3 regions of the Carnobacterium sp. 17-4 genome follow, and region 1 is predicted to be linked to each of the others. Evidence: a T-box and tRNA genes for the amino acid it is inferred to sense, from the RefSeq annotation. Region 1 holds a T-box; the other regions hold tRNA genes.
The links. A T-box is a leader RNA that pairs with one kind of tRNA and senses whether it is charged. The one in region 1 lies ahead of argS (arginine--tRNA ligase), so its partner is inferred to be a tRNA-Arg.
Positions count from the first base shown of each region.

Region 2: it has a tRNA-Arg gene. The T-box ahead of argS (arginine--tRNA ligase) is inferred to sense a tRNA for this amino acid. The anticodon was not compared.
Region 3: it has a tRNA-Arg gene. The T-box ahead of argS (arginine--tRNA ligase) is inferred to sense a tRNA for this amino acid. The anticodon was not compared.

Region 1 is NC_015391.1:1,380,823-1,386,558, reverse strand. Features, by position in the region: gene CAR_RS06700 (thiolase family protein) at 1-296, shown strand, start outside; gene CAR_RS06695 (acyl-CoA thioesterase) at 299-832, shown strand; gene argS (arginine--tRNA ligase) at 895-2,589, opposite strand; T-box leader at 2,682-2,918, opposite strand; gene argR (arginine repressor) at 3,090-3,545, shown strand; gene CAR_RS06680 (phosphoglucomutase) at 3,577-5,106, shown strand; gene CAR_RS06675 (aldo/keto reductase) at 5,168-5,736, shown strand, end outside.
Region 2 is NC_015391.1:401,361-407,096, reverse strand. Features, by position in the region: gene CAR_RS02020 (thioredoxin domain-containing protein) at 1-305, opposite strand, end outside; gene clpP (ATP-dependent Clp endopeptidase proteolytic subunit ClpP) at 490-1,083, opposite strand; gene CAR_RS02010 (tRNA dihydrouridine synthase) at 1,403-2,383, opposite strand; tRNA gene CAR_RS02005 (tRNA-Arg) at 2,705-2,776, opposite strand; gene whiA (DNA-binding protein WhiA) at 2,954-3,910, opposite strand; gene CAR_RS01995 (gluconeogenesis factor YvcK family protein) at 3,945-4,961, opposite strand; gene rapZ (RNase adapter RapZ) at 4,958-5,736, opposite strand, start outside.
Region 3 is NC_015391.1:1,636,000-1,641,735, forward strand. Features, by position in the region: gene CAR_RS07870 (aminopeptidase) at 455-1,693, shown strand; gene CAR_RS07875 (S1 RNA-binding domain-containing protein) at 1,775-2,662, opposite strand; gene CAR_RS07880 (TetR/AcrR family transcriptional regulator) at 3,007-3,621, shown strand; tRNA gene CAR_RS07885 (tRNA-Arg) at 3,710-3,783, shown strand; gene CAR_RS07890 (hypothetical protein) at 3,907-5,163, opposite strand; gene CAR_RS07895 (hypothetical protein) at 5,180-5,736, opposite strand, start outside.

The DNA of each region.
Region 1 (5,736 bases):
ATAATTTGACACTTGAAGATATCGATATTTTAGAAATTAATGAAGCTTTTTCCGCTCAAATACTGGGTTGTATGAAAGAATTAGGAATTGAACCCGGTTCAAAACTGTACAAACGATTGAATCCAAATGGTGGAGCTGTAGCGTTAGGTCATCCTTTAGGAATGTCTGGGGCACGTATCATTACTTCACTTTGTTATGAATTTAAAAACCACCCTGAAAAAAAATATGCCATTGCATCAGCTTGTATTGGTGGCGGTCAAGGAATCGCATTATTATTAGAGAATGGATCTGTTTAAGTATGAATGAAAAAAGACTTGTAAAAAGATGTCGCGAATCATTAGTGGTTCAAACTCATAGTATCTTCCCAAATCAATTAAACAATCACGGAACATTATTTGGAGGAGAACTTATGAGCATGCTGGATGTTGCAGCTTCGATAGCCGTGACCAGACATGCTCGTACACAATCCGTAACAGCTTCAACGGATTCAGTAGATTTTCTGCATCCAATTCAACGAAATGATGCTATTACTATTGAAGCCTATGTTTCAGGTGTTGGAAAATCATCTGTAGAAGTTTTTTGTAAAGTTATTGGAGAAAATTTACTTACTGGAGAACAATATTTAGCGGTCACAGCCTTTTTAACATTTGTGGCATTTAAAACCGATAAAAATAAAGCAATCGTGCCTCTAATCGAACCTGAAACTGAAGAAGAATTATTTATCTGCAATGGGTACGAAGAACGGAATAAAAATCGCTTTATTAAAAGAGAATTCAACAAACAATTTTCTCAAAAGATTACATTGACGAACTCTTGGATGGATGAAGATTAAAAAAATAGATAACAAAAAGGGATTAAGACAAAATAAAATGTCTTAATCCCTTTTGTTGTTTATTACATTTGATCAGGTGCTTGAACACCTAATAATCTTAAATCTTCTTTTAGAATTGTTGCAACAGATTGAACAAGTGCTAAACGAGCAGGTTTTTGAGCATCGTCAGCAAGTACTTTACTGTTTGCATAGTATTTATTGAACGCTTGAGCTAAATGAATAGCGTGTTTAGCGATAACAGAAGGTTCAAATTTTTCATAGGCACGTTGAACATCATCTGGGTAGCTTTCTAGCAATTTGATAATTTCCCAGCTATAAGCATCATCTAAAGGATAGTCAGCAGTTGTATCGATTCCAGCAATCCCTGATTTTCTTATGATACTCATTGCGCGAGCTCTTGTGTATTGTACATAAGGACCCGTTTCTCCTTCAAAACGAACAACTTCTTCAATAGTAAAGTCAAAATTATTTAAGCGATCATTTTTTAAATCATGGAAGACAACAGCACCAATACCAACTTGATCAGCAATGATTTCTTTATTTGGCAAATCTGTATTTTTTTCTTCAATTTGTTCAAGTGCAGAAGCAACAGCGTCATCTAAAACTTCTTCAAGTAAAACGATTTTTCCTTTACGAGTAGACAATTTTTTGCCGCCTTGTGTAATCAAACCAAATGGAATGTGGTGCATATCGTCTGCCCAGTCATAACCCATCTCTTTTAACACAGCTTTTAATTGTTTGAAGTGGTGGCTTTGTTCATTACCGACAGCGTATAAAGACATTGCGAAATCATACGTACGTTTACGATAGATGGCTGCAGCTAAATCACGCGTAATGTATAACGTTGCTCCATCAGATTTTTTGATTAATGCTGGATTTAAGTTGTATTTTTCTAAATCAACGATAGTAGCACCGTCATTCACGGATAATACATTTTTTTCTTCCAGTAAGTCCATAACTTCTTGCATTTTGTCGTTATAGAAAGCTTCACCATCAAAAGAATCAAAAGTAATATCTAGGCGTTCGTAGACATGGTTAAATTCTTTAAGTGACTCTTCACGGAACCATTTCCATAGTCGTTGAGCTTCTTGATCGCCATCTTCTAATTTTTTGAACCATTCGCGAGCTTCGTCATCTAATTCAGGTTTTTCTTCTGCTTCTTCATGGAATTTTACATATAAGCGTAAAAGTTCGACAATCGGATCATTTTTTACAGCTTCTTCGCTGCCCCAAAGTTTATAACCGACAATCAATTTCCCAAATTGAGTTCCCCAGTCACCAAGGTGATTGATTTTAATGGGATTAAAGCCTACTTTTGTTAGGATATTTGCTAAAGAATTTCCGATAACGGTTGAGCGTAAGTGGCCCATTGAAATGGGTTTGGCAATGTTGGGTGATGACATATCAATGGGAACATTTCTGTTTCCACCAATCTCAGCATCGCCATAGTGAGGACCTTTTTCTAGAATTTCTTTTAATACGGCAGAACTAACTTCCTTTTTGTTTAAAAAGAAGTTTAGATAGGGTCCAACAACCTCAATTTTTTCAACAATAGGCGAATTAACCGTTTCTCCTAAATCAGTTGCAATTTGTTGTGGCGCTTTACGAAAAGCTTTTGCTAAAGCAAAGGCTGGGAACGCAATATCACCATGTTCTGCAGATTTCGGGTTTTCTAATAAGCTGACAATTTTTTCAATTGGTAATGCATCACCAATTTGCTCTTTTAAAGCTTGTGCAACACCTAATTTATAATCCATTCTTTTTCCTCCTAGATGAACGCCTTTTGACGATCAGAATTTAGTATTTTAGACATAAAAAAAACGCCTATTTTTGATTCTATGCTAATCAAAAAAGAGACGAGGTTTTCCCGCGGTACCACTCTTGTTGCTTCGTCCGTTGACGAAACCACTTGTTTTTAGATAACGGCAAACAAAACCGAATGAGCTGATGGATACAGGCGAACTGTATTTTAAACCAGCTTTATTCTCTCCGAAGTGCGGTTCCTGAAAGTTTACATTGTTGGCTTACACCGCCCCAACTCGCTTGAAATGTTTCTTAACAGTACTCTCTTCATCATAGAGCAGATATAGTTGAACTTTATTTATTATAGCAAATTGTCTAAGAGAATACCAATCTTTTTGGAGAATAGAATTTTTATTCACCTTTTTGTAAAAATATCGTAAAATATAAGCGTATACATCAATTGTTTGGTATACTACAAAAGAAGAATCGTTAAATTAGAAGGAGGCCTTGCAGTATGAAAAAATCAAATCGACAATTAGCAATCAAACAAATTATCACAAATCACGATATTGCTACACAAGAAGAGTTGTTGCATTATCTCAAACAAGAAGGGGTTGAGGCTACACAAGCAACCATTTCAAGAGATATCAAAGAAATGCATTTAGTAAAAACAACGTCATCCAATGGTAACGTTAAGTATACGATATTCCAAAACAATCGAATGTCTAATGAAGAAAAGTTACAATCTACATTAGGAGATGTTGTGATTCGATTGACCCAAGTACAGTTTACGAATGTATTGATGACTATACCGGGTAATGCGCATGTGGTGGCTGCATTGTTAGATGCCATTGATTTTCCAGAAATGGTTGGTACTGTAGGCGGCAATGACACTTGTTTAATTATTTCAAAAGATGAAGAAGAAGCTAAAAAAATGCATGAGTATTTAAAAAGATGGATCGAAGCGTAATCTTTAAAATTTCATAGGGAGTGGATCGATTATGGAGTCTGAATTTAATTTAGCTTCGTTGCAAAATGGATCTGACATTCGTGGGATAGCCATAAAAACGTCAGACCATGATATAACATTAACAAATGAAAACATTGAAAAAATTGCTTATGGATATGCTGTATGGCTAAAAGAAGTAAAGCAATTAGCTATAGAGGATGAAAAGAAGCCAGTGACCGTTTCTGTAGGTCATGACAGCCGGTTGTCAGCTGATCGGATTAAAGCAGTCTTCATAGAAGGGCTGAATAACGCAGGAATAGATGTTGTAGATGTAGGACTTTCTACCACACCTGCAATGTTTATGTCTACGCAATATGACTCATACAAATGTGATGGTGCCGTTATGATAACGGCTAGTCATTTGCCATTTGAATACAATGGATTAAAATTTTTCACAAAAGACGGTGGAGCGGAACACGAAGATATCGACTTTATTCTGCAACAGGCAGATTGGGAAAATGTTACTTGGGAAAACAATCAAGGAAAAGTTTCAGAAGCTCCCTTGCTGAATGATTATGCGAAAGATTTGGTAACTAAAATTCGAATAGGAATCAATGATAAAGATCATTATGAAAAACCGTTAACCGGTCGTCATATTGTTGTGGATGCAGGAAATGGAGCTGGAGGTTTTTTTGCTGAGAAAGTACTGGTTCCGTTAGGTGCTGATATCAGTGGCAGCCAATATTTAGATCCAGATGGTCATTTTCCTAATCATATTCCAAATCCTGATAATAAAGAAGCGATGAAGAGTATTCAAGAAGCTGTTCTGCAATATAAAGCAGATATGGGCGTTATTTTTGATACAGATGTAGATCGTTCAGCCTTAGTTGACCGTAAAGGTGACACGCTGAATCGAAACAATTTAATTGCTGTTATTTCAGCTATTTTGATAAAAGAAAACCCAAGTACGACAATTGTGACAAGTTCAGCTACTTCAGAACATCTAAAAACGTTTATCACGTCTTTAGGAGGCAAACAAGACCGTTACATTACAGGGTATCGGAATGTAATCAATCGTGCGATTCAATTGAATAAAGAAGGTGTAACAACCAGCTTGGCTATTGAAACAAGCGGACATGCTGCACTCCAAGAAAATTATTTTTTAGATGATGGTGCATACTTAGTTGCAAAAATATTAATGGCCGATGCGAATTTGAAAAAAGAAGGAAAAGACTTCTCAGATTTGATCACAACTTTAAAACAACCCGTTGAAACGGATGAAGTACGGTTTAAAATTTTGCCAGAAGATATTCATGCGACTGGTAAGAAGGTTATGGAAGATTTCAGTCGTTTTATTGAGAAAGAAAGCGATCTGTCAATTGAACTTGCCAATTTAGAAGGTGTACGCGTAAACACCTCTGGACAATATGGTATTGGGTGGATGTTGTTGCGTATGAGTTTACATGAACCTTTACTGGTTTTGAATCTCGAGAGCGATCAAGCTGGGTCCATTAAAAAGTTAAGAGAAAAAATGAAAGACTTTTTTTATGAACAAGTTGACTTAGATTCGTCTCGCTTGTAAATACCATTCAAAATGGTTTAAACTTATTAATGTAAAAATCATACCGAAGGAAGTGTAGTAAATGAGTGAACCGTTAGTAGAAAGCATTGAATTATACAATGGAGTTAAAATTCCTAAATTAGGTTTAGGTTTGTTTTTAATGAAAAATGAAGCTGAATTAGTGGATGCTGTTAAATATGCAGTTGAAGTAGGCTACCGTCATTTTGATACAGCTAAAATTTATGGCAATGAAAAATATTTAGCTCGTGGTTTAAAAGAAGCTGGGATTAAAAGAGAAGAAGTATTTATTACTTCTAAGGTATGGAATTACGATCAAGGTTATGAACAAACAAAAGTAGCATTCCAAGAAAGTTTAGACCTTTTAAACACAGATTATTTAGATTTGTATTTAATTCACTGGGCTGCTCCAAAATATGTTGAAACATGGAAAGCCATTGTTGAATTGTATGAAGAAGGAAAAATCAAAGCAATTGGAGTGTCTAACTTCCAAATTCATCACCTTGAAGAACTTAAAAATCAAGGGTTGATGCAACCAATGATCAACCAAATTGAAACACATCCAGAATTCCCACAAAATGAATTGCATGAATACATGAAGGCAAATGGCATCATTCATGAAGCATGGGGTCC
Region 2 (5,736 bases), 980 kb from region 1:
TGGTGAGCAAAAAAGAAATCGATGTCTTCAAGCGCTTTTTCAGGATTTGAATAATCTAAATAACGGTGCACAATATTCCCTTTTTTTAAACTCGGTTTTTCTTTATCAAAATGCTTAATGATTCGCTGTACTTTCCCAGCAAAAACATATTCGGTTAATACATCTTTTGAATCTTCATACCACATTTTGCAATAAGGGCATTTTAAATTAATAAATTCAATCACTTTAACTGGAGCGTCATCACTTCCAATTTTAATTCCATAAGCGGTATTTACTTTGTCTGCCTTTATGTTACTGATATCCATCAAATATCCTCCCTTTTTCACTTGTTAATTCTATTATACAGATAATATTGGATCAATTAAATGGATTCAACTTATAATCATTTCACTGACTAATAGAGCAAAAAAAAAGAGACTGAAGCGTTGCTCTAATCTCTTTTTTCTTTACTCTTCACTTATATTACTTATCTAAACGAGTCTACACTATTTAGCTTAAAGCTGAGCTGTTTTCCATGATTTCATCAATCAAACCATAAGCTTTTGCATCTTCTGCAGACATATAGTTATCACGATCTGTATCGCGTTTGATTACTTCAATCGGTTGTCCTGTGCGATCTGATAAAATTTTATTCAAGCGTTCACGTGTATTAAGAATGTGACGAGCAGCAATTTCAATTTCAGTAGCTTGCCCTTGAGATCCGCCTGATGGTTGGTGAATCATAATTTCAGCATTCGGTAATGCGTAACGTTTTCCTTTTGTACCAGCTGTCAATAAGAAACTACCCATTGAAGCAGCCATTCCCATTGCTATAGTTTGTACATCTGCTTTAATAAAGTTCATTGTATCAAAAATCGCTAAACCAGCAGTTACACTACCACCTGGAGAATTAATATAAATATAAATATCTTTTTCAGAATCTTGTGCATCTAAAAATAATAGCTGAGCGATTACAGCATTTGCTAGATCATCGTCTACTGGACCACTTAACATGATAATACGGTCTTTTAAAAGACGTGAGTAAATGTCATAGGCACGTTCACCTCTTGATGACTGTTCGATTACTGTAGGGACTAAATTCATAATTTGTTTCCTCCTCAATTATTCGTTTCTTTTATAGTGCAATTAAACGATTCACACTATGAGTTACTAAGTATATTTTACTCCATTGGTCAAAAAAGGTCAATTTTTTTCGTTTGCTAACTTTGAAAAAAAAGTGATTAGAATTTATACTCTAATCACAAAAACAACCTTAAAAACTTTAATACAATTCAATCATTTTCAATAAAATAATTATAACATAAATATTTTATTCAAAAAATCATAAGCTTCTAAAAGGTTATTATCTACTTCATCTTTTATCCACCATAAAAAAATTAATCTTAATAGAGCGATACTCTTTTTATTCCCCTAAAATATCCTTATTCTTTTCTTCAAATTCATCAAGTAATGCACGGGCTTGATTCGTTGTTTCTGTTTCCATCAACTGCACTCTTAAATCACTCGCTCCACGAATACCACGAACATAGATTTTAAAAAAACGACGAAGTGGTCTGAATGCACGGGGTTCATCAACGGTATATTTATCAAAAAGATCTAAGTGCAATCTAAATAAATTCAGCAATTCTTGGCTGCTGTGCTCTTTTGGTTCTTTTTCAAATGCATAAGGGTTATGAAAAACACCACGCCCAATCATAACGCCGTCCACACCATATTCTTCAACAAGTTTCAAACCTGTTTCGCGATCTGGAATGTCTCCATTAATCGTCAAAAGTGTCTGAGGTGCAATTTCATCACGCAATTTTTTTATTTCTGAAATCATTTCCCAGTGCGCATTGCCCTTACTCATTTCTTTTCTTGTCCGTAAATGGATAGAAAGATTAGCAATATCTTGTTCAAAAACGTGTGTCAACCAATCACGCCATTCATCGATATTTGTATAACCCAATCGGGTCTTGACACTTACCGGTAGTCCTCCTGTTTTTGCTGCTTGGATTAAATCTGCAGCAACAGTAGCACGACGAATAAGACCACTACCTTTTCCTTTACCTGCTACATTTGGTACCGGGCAGCCCATATTAATATCGATTCCTTTAAAACCTTGTTCTGCCATACCAATGCTCATTTGGCGGAAGTGTTCTGGTTCGTCTCCCCATATATGAGCTACCATCGGTTGTTCATCTTCAGTAAAGGTTAAACGACCACGTACACTATCGCGCCCTTCTGGATGGCAATAACTAACGGTATTTGTAAACTCTGTAAAAAACACATCTGGTTTACCTGCTGCACTCACTACATGACGAAACACAACATCCGTTACATCTTCCATCGGTGCCAATACAAAAAACGGACGTGGCAAATCTTGCCAAAAATTTTCTTTCATTTTCAATAATCGATCCTTCCATAACGGGCTATTAGCTCATACCTTCACCCAAATTGTATATACACAAACTATATATATATCCGTTCAATAATGATTTTTTAACAGTTGGAATTATACAGCCATTTGTAAAATAAGTCCAACCAATGAAAATTACAAGAGATATTGCAGAACAAATGAGATAGAAAAAAAGATCCAAAAATCGCAAGTATTCCCACGAAATTCGGGTCTGAATTTTACATGTATTCACTTCAATAGTATGTGGTAATTGTACGACACACATTTCAAAGTATTGTTATACCAACATCGTTAGGCACGCTTAAATGCCCCCTGAGGGAATCGAACCCCCATTTCAAGAATCGGAATCTTGCGTGATATCCATTACACTAAGGGGACTGCTATACTCAAACGAACTTGTTTAAGAAGCTATCCTATTTTGACAATCGCCAAAATACCAACTATTACAGTGTAGCCCAGTTATAATGAAAAAACAAGCAGAATTTATAGACTGACCAAGTCTACATTTCTCTCCGAAACGATAAATTTCTTTCATGTCTTTATACATATATTTTTTTAATTGCCTACAACGGATCTTGTATGTTCCTTAGTTCTTAAGTTTTCTGCCATCTCATTCAGCTTGCGCAAACGATGATTGATTCCGGATTTACTAATTGTCCCGCTAGGAATCATTTCTCCTAATTCTTTTAGCGTTACTTCTGGATATTCTAAACGCACAAGTGCGATTTCTCTTAGTTTTGTGGGAATTTTATCTAATCCAATCATCTCATCAATAAATTTAATGCTTTCAATTTGTTTACTTGCCGCATCAATCGTCTTATTTAGATTGGCATTTTCACAATTGACTAAACGATTTACTGAATTCCTCATATCTCTGATGATTCGTACATCTTCAAACTTAAGCATTCCACTTGTTGCGCCAATTAAAGCTAAAAAATCCGCAATTTTTTCTGCTTCTTTCAAATAAGTAATATACCCATTTCGTCTTTCTAATGTACGAGCGTTCATATCGAATTGATTCATCATTTGACAAATATCATCATTATGTTCCTCATAACTCGAATGAATTTCAAGATGATAACGACTTGTTTCTGGATTATTCACGGATCCTCCTGCTAAAAAAGAGCCTCGTAAATACGATTTTACTTTTTGAGTATTCATCATTACTTCGTCTGAAACATGGCTATGAAAAGACATTCCCTCCATAATAGATAAATCTGAGAGAACCTCTTTCGTTCCGTGTTTTAACCGTACAATATACACATTGTTTTTCTTTAATTTCATTTTCCGCCGAACCAACAATTCACTTTCAACATCAAAATGATCTTTCAACAACACATAGATTCTTCTTGCAATAGCTGCATTTTCAGTTTGTACGTTTAAAATAAATTTTTTATCAACTAAGCCAACCGTTCCATTCATGCGAATTAACGCAGCTAACTCAGCTTTAGCGTGCTCCCTATGAACTTCTAATTGAGTCAATTCTTTTTTTACTTCTGAGGCATAAGACATGGAGTAACCCCCTTTCTATTATTTATTCCTTTATTTAGTAATTATTTCTTTTTTCTAATCGTCTATTATCAAAAGCTATTTTAAATAATTCATCCACAACTTTTGTTCCATTATGAAAGACTCCTTGGTCTCTTAATTCAAGGAAATCATCCGATATAATAGAAGGAACTTCCTCAGCTAATCCTTTAAAATCATGGGCTACTTGTACTAAGTACTCATTATAGCGTTCGGTATCCATATAGTTTTCCGGAACTTCACCGATATTAACCAAAACCGTATCAATGAATTTTTTTCCTAAGTGTTGATGCAACACACATATGTGATCAGCATCCGTAAAATTTTCGGTTTCGCCAAGCTGAGTCATGATATTGCAAATGTAAACAACTTTTGCTTCAGTCTCTTTAACCGCTTCCCCTAAATCATCAATCATTAGATTGGGTAAAATACTCGTGAATAAGCTTCCTGGTCCTAAAACAACCATATCTGCATCATGAATAGCTGCAATGACTTTTCTAGAAGCTTTAGCTTTATGATCATCTTCTACTGTTGTTACATATACACGTTCTATTTTTTTTCTTTCTTTGGCAATTTTTGATTCGCCTGAAATTTTAGACCCATCTTCAAAAATAGCATGCAACGTTAAAGGTTCTTCTGCTGCTGGGTAAACGTGTCCCTCTACTAACATCATTTTAGACAATAATTGAATGGCTTCAAAAATACTTCCTCTCATTTCAGACATAGCCGCAATGACCAGGTTCCCAATTGAGTGTCCTGCTAAAAAGTTATCATTTGTATCAAATCGATACTGAAAAATTTCTTTTTGAACAGGAGGAATATTGGAAAGAGAGATCAACACATTACGAATATCTCCTGGCGGAACGATATTGGCATAGTTCCTTAACGTTCCGCTACTTCCTCCATCATCAGCAACAGTTACAATGGCTGTTACATCTGCTTCTTTTGATTTTAAACCATTCAAAATTACAGGTAATCCAGTACCTCCGCCAATGACCACAATTTTAGGTCTATTTTTCTTTCTTTCTTGTATCATGAACGATTCACCGATTCTTTAACCTTTCCTTTATCGCGATGAGTTACATGGACAGGGTACCCATCGATTTCAATTTTCTGAGCAATCCGTTCAACTAAGGCTACTGAACGGTGTTTTCCACCCGTACAGCCAATTGCGATAGTAACATTGTTTTTACCTTCTTTTTTGTATCCCGGCAAAATATACTCTAATAAATCTGTAAATTTACGATAAAATATTTCTGTTTCTGGTTGTTTCATTACATAGTCATAAACAGGTTTATCTTGACCTGTTAATGGTCTTAAACTATCAATATAATGAGGATTAGGTAAAAAGCGGACATCCATCACTACATCTGCATCAATTGGTAAGCCATATTTGAATCCAAATGATACCATTTCAATTCTAAATAACTCAGTATCAACAGTTTTAAAATTACTATTGATTTTTTCTCTTAATTGTCGTGGCGTCAATTTCGTTGTATCAATCACAATTTGTGCTCGCCCTTTTATGTCTTCTAATAATTCTCTTTCTTTTTTTATTCCTACAATAAGACGTCCATTCATTGCTAAAGGATGTGTGCGTCGTGTTTCTTTATAACGAGAAACCAATTCTTCATCACTTGCATCTAAATAGACTATTTTTGTGGTCACAAAAGAGGTATTATCCATAGATTCCAAAGCTGTTACGATTTCTTCAAAGAAGGCTCTCGAACGTAAATCAATCACTAAAGCAATTTTTGTTAATTTACCAGATTCTTTAACTAATTCCCAAAATTTCGGCAGTAAGCTTGGCG
Region 3 (5,736 bases), 260 kb from region 1:
TGACTTCTCTTTTACAACTAACTGTCCAACCTCATCTAGAAATTGAGTTCAGTGCCAAACAGCATTATTCTTATGTTTGTGTTTAAAAACAATACTGTACCTGTCTTATTCGGATTCTCTCTCCAACAACCCTTAATTTATTCTATCACTATTGTGATTAAAAGAGAACTCTTTTGTACTGCAAAAACAAACACTTGTGCAGTATACGTTTGCATTATTAAATTGGTCTAGTCAAATGTACACTTAAAAAAAGATAAATATCCGAATGTTATTTATTGTCAAACTATTTTTGTTTTCCATTCTAAAAAAAGTTTTTTTCATGAAATTGTTTCTCTTTCTTTCGTATGCTATTATTGTCTAGTAAGAGTTTGAAACTGGACTAACTAGAAGTGTGTTTGATTGCTTTTAGTTTCTTTTGTTCCAACCTCATTTCGTATTATTAGGAGGAAAAAATATGGTATTGCCAAACTTTGAAGAAAATTTACAAAAATACGCTCATTTGCTTGTTAAATCAGGTATAAATGTTACAAAAGGACATACAGTCGTATTGCAAATCGATGTAGATCAAGCACCCTTGGCTCGTTTAATTACCAAAGAAGCTTATGCTTTAGGCGCTACAGAAGTTATTGTGAAATGGGCCGATGATGTCGTGAACCGTGAACAATTTATCGGAACACCTCAAGATCGTTTAACTGCTATTCCACAATATAAAATTGATGAATCATTAGACCAAATTGCTAAAGGAGCTAGCCGTATCAGTGTTCGTTCTTCAGATCCAGATGCATTATCTGGTGTAGATAGCGATAAAATCGCTGCTTATCAATCTGCAGCTGGAAAAGCATTAAGTGAACAACGTAAAGCGACTCAAGCAAATAAAGTTAGTTGGACAGTTGCTGCAGCTGCTGGCGCCAAATGGGCAGCTAAAGTATTCCCTGACTTACCAACTGAAGAAGAACAAGTTGATGCATTATGGGACGCTATCTTTAAAGCTGTTAGTCTTTATGACGCTGATCCTGTTGAATCTTGGGCTAAAAAAGATATCACGTTGAATGAAAAAGCTGAAGAATTAAACAAAGAACAATTTGTAGCCTTGCACTACACAGCTCCTGGTACTGATTTAACGGTTGGTTTACCTGAAGGTCATCGTTGGGAAGGTGCCGGTAGTGATAACGTTCGTGGCGAACGCTTCATGGCAAATATGCCCACTGAAGAAGTCTTCACTGCTCCTGACGCTAACCGCGTTGACGGTGTGGTTAGCAGCACTAAGCCATTAAGCTATGCTGGTAACACGATTTTAAACATGGAATTTACATTTAAAGACGGTAAAGTAGTAAATGTTACTGCTGAACAAGGCAAAGAGGTCTTGAAAAATTTAGTTGCGACAGACGAAGGTTCTGCACGATTAGGTGAAGTAGCTTTAGTTCCTGATCCTTCTCCTATCTCTCAATCCGGTATCGTATTTTTCAATACTTTATTCGATGAAAATGCCTCAAACCATTTAGCTTTAGGCTCTGCTTATGCTTTTAGTTTGATTGGCGGGACAGAAATGTCGGAAGAAGAATTAAAAGCTGCCGGTTTAAATCGTTCAACGGTTCATGTTGACTTTATGATTGGTTCTGACAAAATGGATGTGGATGGTATCCGCAAAGATGGTAGTACTGTTCCCGTTTTCCGTAATGGTGATTGGGCTTAATATAATAATTAATCTAGAGATACACAAAAAACGACGTGGCAATTGCCACGTCGTTTTTTGTGTATCTCTACTGTTTTTTAGTTAATCTTTTTTTACCAGACGAACAATTTTTCCTCGGACTCGTCTCTCTTCTTTTAAAACTTGTGTGATCCTGAAGGACACTGTATCGCCTTCTTTTATTTCTAAATGAGTCGGAATAGAACACAATGCATCTAAATTTGGTGCAATTCTTACAAAGATACCCCATTTTTTTATACTTCTGACATTTCCTAGCACAACTTGATTAGCTTCCATATCCTCTAAAGAAACAGAAACTTCATTTTTATATTTTACAATGGGTTCTACCCTCAAATTTTTATTTTCAGTAATACGATTAAACCTTACATTTATTGTATCCCCTATAGTTAAGACATCGCCAATTGTAGTATGGTCTTCTGCGAAATCTTTATTGAGCATTTGAACAGAGGTATTTCCAATTAAAAAGTAGGCTCCATAACGCAAGTTCTTGGTTAATTCAGCTTCGAATATTTTCCCTTTTTTTAATTCTTTATGTAGTAATTCAAATTCTTTTTCTTTTATTTTTTTTGCTGATCCTAGCATCCAACCTTCTTTTTCATTTATGCTGATTAGTTGAAACTGAATTTCTTCACCTACATAACGCATTAATGGCAGTTGATGCGTTTTAAATTCCAACTCATTCCGTTCAATAAAAATCGGAATCCCGTCTATTTCTACTTTTACGACATCACTAGCTAATTCTCCATCATATTGAGACGATAAAACGGTACTGGTCAATTCAACTTCTTGTTCAATCATATTATAATAAAATTCATAATCTATTGATTGATTCACTTCTGCATCGTTATTTAAAAAAACGTTTTCAATTCCTTCCAAAACTACAACATCTGTTGAGACTATATCCCTATTGTGATTTCCAATCCATTTTTTTACTAGATTCCTTATACCCATCCTTATTTTCTCACTCCTCAAAAATAATAAACAATTTGTTTAGTCGAACTTATTATAGCATACGTTTTTTAATTTTCATGTACTTTTTTTTATCCATTTAACGACTGTTCTCTTTTAAATCGTTTGAATTTTTGTTTAGGCACTATATCGCTATTTTCATTAGGAAATTATTGAACAATTGGTGACAAATTACTGATATGTCACCAATTGTACACTTCTTAATTCTACTGCTTTGTCTTTTACAGCTAGTTTTACTGTATACTAATAAGTGTACAAACTATTGTTTAAATGTTAGTTTTCATACGTAGATAATGAATATTACCATAATTTCAGGAGGAAACCTTATGCCACAAAAAGAAGTAGTCGATATTCGCATTATGCGTAGTAAGAAGGCTATATCTGAAACGTTCATTACCTTATTAAATGAACGCGATTTTAAAACAATTTCAATTACTGAAATTGTCAATAAAGCTGGTGTCAATAGAGGGACATTTTATAAGCATTATGCGTATAAAGAAGATATTTTAAAAGAAATACAAGATCACTTTTTAGAACAACTAACAAACATGTTGGAAGATAACTATCAAGGTATCTGTTATTCTAAATTAAAAACCGAGCCTTTATCAGATGCCCTTTTTATTTTCATCTCCGAACACCGTAATTTTTTTCATTTAGCCATTCACTCTGTCGGTTTTCTAAACTTCCAATTGCATTTCTCTGCTGTTTTAAAACAATTTTTGATCGGAAATTTTTTCCCAACTGCCCGTTACTCTCTAAAATCACAAAAACTTCTTGGCGCCTATATCGCTAATGGAATTTATGGTTATTTAGTTGAATGGGATGAAACGAACTATGCTTCTTCTACTACTGAGACGGCACAGCAACTGACGGACATCTTTGTTTTAGACCGTAGTGCTTTTAAATTGCCACTATCAGATCTTGTAATTGAAAACGACTAACTTAGTTCATTATTGAAAAAATTTATACTTTTATTTTAAACCTAGACATTTATTTTAAACTGTGAGAAAATAGAGCCTGTGTTCATAAGGTCCTATAGCTCAGGTGGATAGAGCAAACGTTTCCTAAACGTTAGGTCGGGAGTTCAAATCTCTCTAGGATCATCTTACATTGGTACAGTTTAAAATTTTGACAAAAAAATAATAGTAATAAAAAAGAAGAATGACTTTCCTTCCATTTTAAACATGGAAAGGATATCGTTCTTCTTTTTTACTGTCTTCTGCTACCTACTGTTGAAATAAAACTTCGCTTAGATAAAGCTCATCTCTTTTAGCTGGTTGATTGACTTTTCCCTCGATTGCTCCTTCAAAAACAAGCTCCCCAGAATTACTGTCAATTGCCATAATTTGCATATCTTTATCTGTTACCTTAGAACTTTCTACAAAGAAAACAATTTCATTATTCACTTGTAGAATGACATCCGTTTTTAACGCTTTTAATTGTTCAGCAGTTAATTCAACCGATTCAACCTCTACTAATTCTTTTTGCTCTAAGGAATAAGAGTAAATAGACAGCGTTGTATCGTTCTTTTTATAAAAATACAAAGTAGAATTTTCCATAGCTGTCCTATTTCCTAAAGCTTGACTACCTAATTCATCTGAAACATCTATTAAAAACTGTTCTCCAGTTTCTATGTTTACACCAATTAAGCCAGACACAGGTTGAGTTGTCATTTCATTTTCGTCATATATTTCCATTTCTGTCTGTGGAACATCAAGTGTTACACGGTAAACCAAAATTTTTGAAGAATCAATATCATTTCCTGCATTCATTAATTCAACATATTGAATTTGTTTGTCTTTTTCATCTATTAGATCCAATTGAATTTTTTCGTCTTTTTCAATTTTTTCATTTGGTAAATCGATTGAATATAAATGCTGTTCATCCTGCCCATTTTCGCTATTTATTGAGTAACCATTTGTTACCACAATTAATTTATTATTGGCAACTTGAACGTCTTCAACATACACAGAAAAATAGTCCGTTGCATTGGGGAAATCCACTGAAAAAGAAAGCACGTCGTTTGTCTTTTTATCCAATACTTCAATGAGAAATTCCGAATCTTCAGTGATAGCAGACATGGAATCCAATGTTATATCTGCATACGCTAATATAGAATCATCTTCAAAATAGTTGACTAGATAAGGTTCTTTTCCACGCATGAAACTTCGATAATCTTTTTGCAATTGAGACATTTTTTCATTGCCGCTTACACTGTCTTGTAGTTGACTTAGATAAGACTGAGTTGAATAATAAGTTGTACCGTCTTTAGTAATTTCTGTTTCTGTTCCCATCCCATAAAAGTTACTTACATGGTAGTATCCTTCTATAGACATATTCTCTATTAATGTTTTATCGCCATTTTTTGCTGAGACTGTAAATTCCGGTCTCGTATCTGCCGCAAAAATAGGTTGAATGTAATAAATTCCAAATGAAAGAACAACTAATACTACAATGATAATTAATTTTCCATAACGTTTCATATTCTTCGCCTCCTCTTTAGACCGTTACTTTTTTATTCAACAAGTAGTGACTCATCCAACTGCTTAATGCAATAACGAGTAACCCTATAATAACTTCTGTGATAATTATTTCACCTGGATAAAGCCAATTAAAGCCGAAAATATATTTAGCAATAATAGGTGACAAAAACAAAAGAAATAAAACAATACTAAAGCCTATACCCATTATTATCCCTTTAAAGTGGAAACTTCTTTCAAACAATACAGTTGTGAATCCTAAGAAAAGCAATACAAACCCAGTACCATAATAAACGATAAAAGAAAGAAAAGATTGTGGTATAAAAAGAGAAAGATAATAAGATATTTCACTTAATTGTTGCAGAGATAGATCCAAACGAATATCACTTGTAACTAACAGTTTTAATAATTGACTTTCAACAAGCAATAAAATGAGCTGAATGGAAACCAATCCAAAAATCATCAAAGCTATTGTTGTTAGTTTAGACCAAAAGACAGTCATACGGGATGTTGGCAGCATCAATAACCGATAAATAAACGTATTCTTCCCCATCCACTCAACATACCAGATATAAA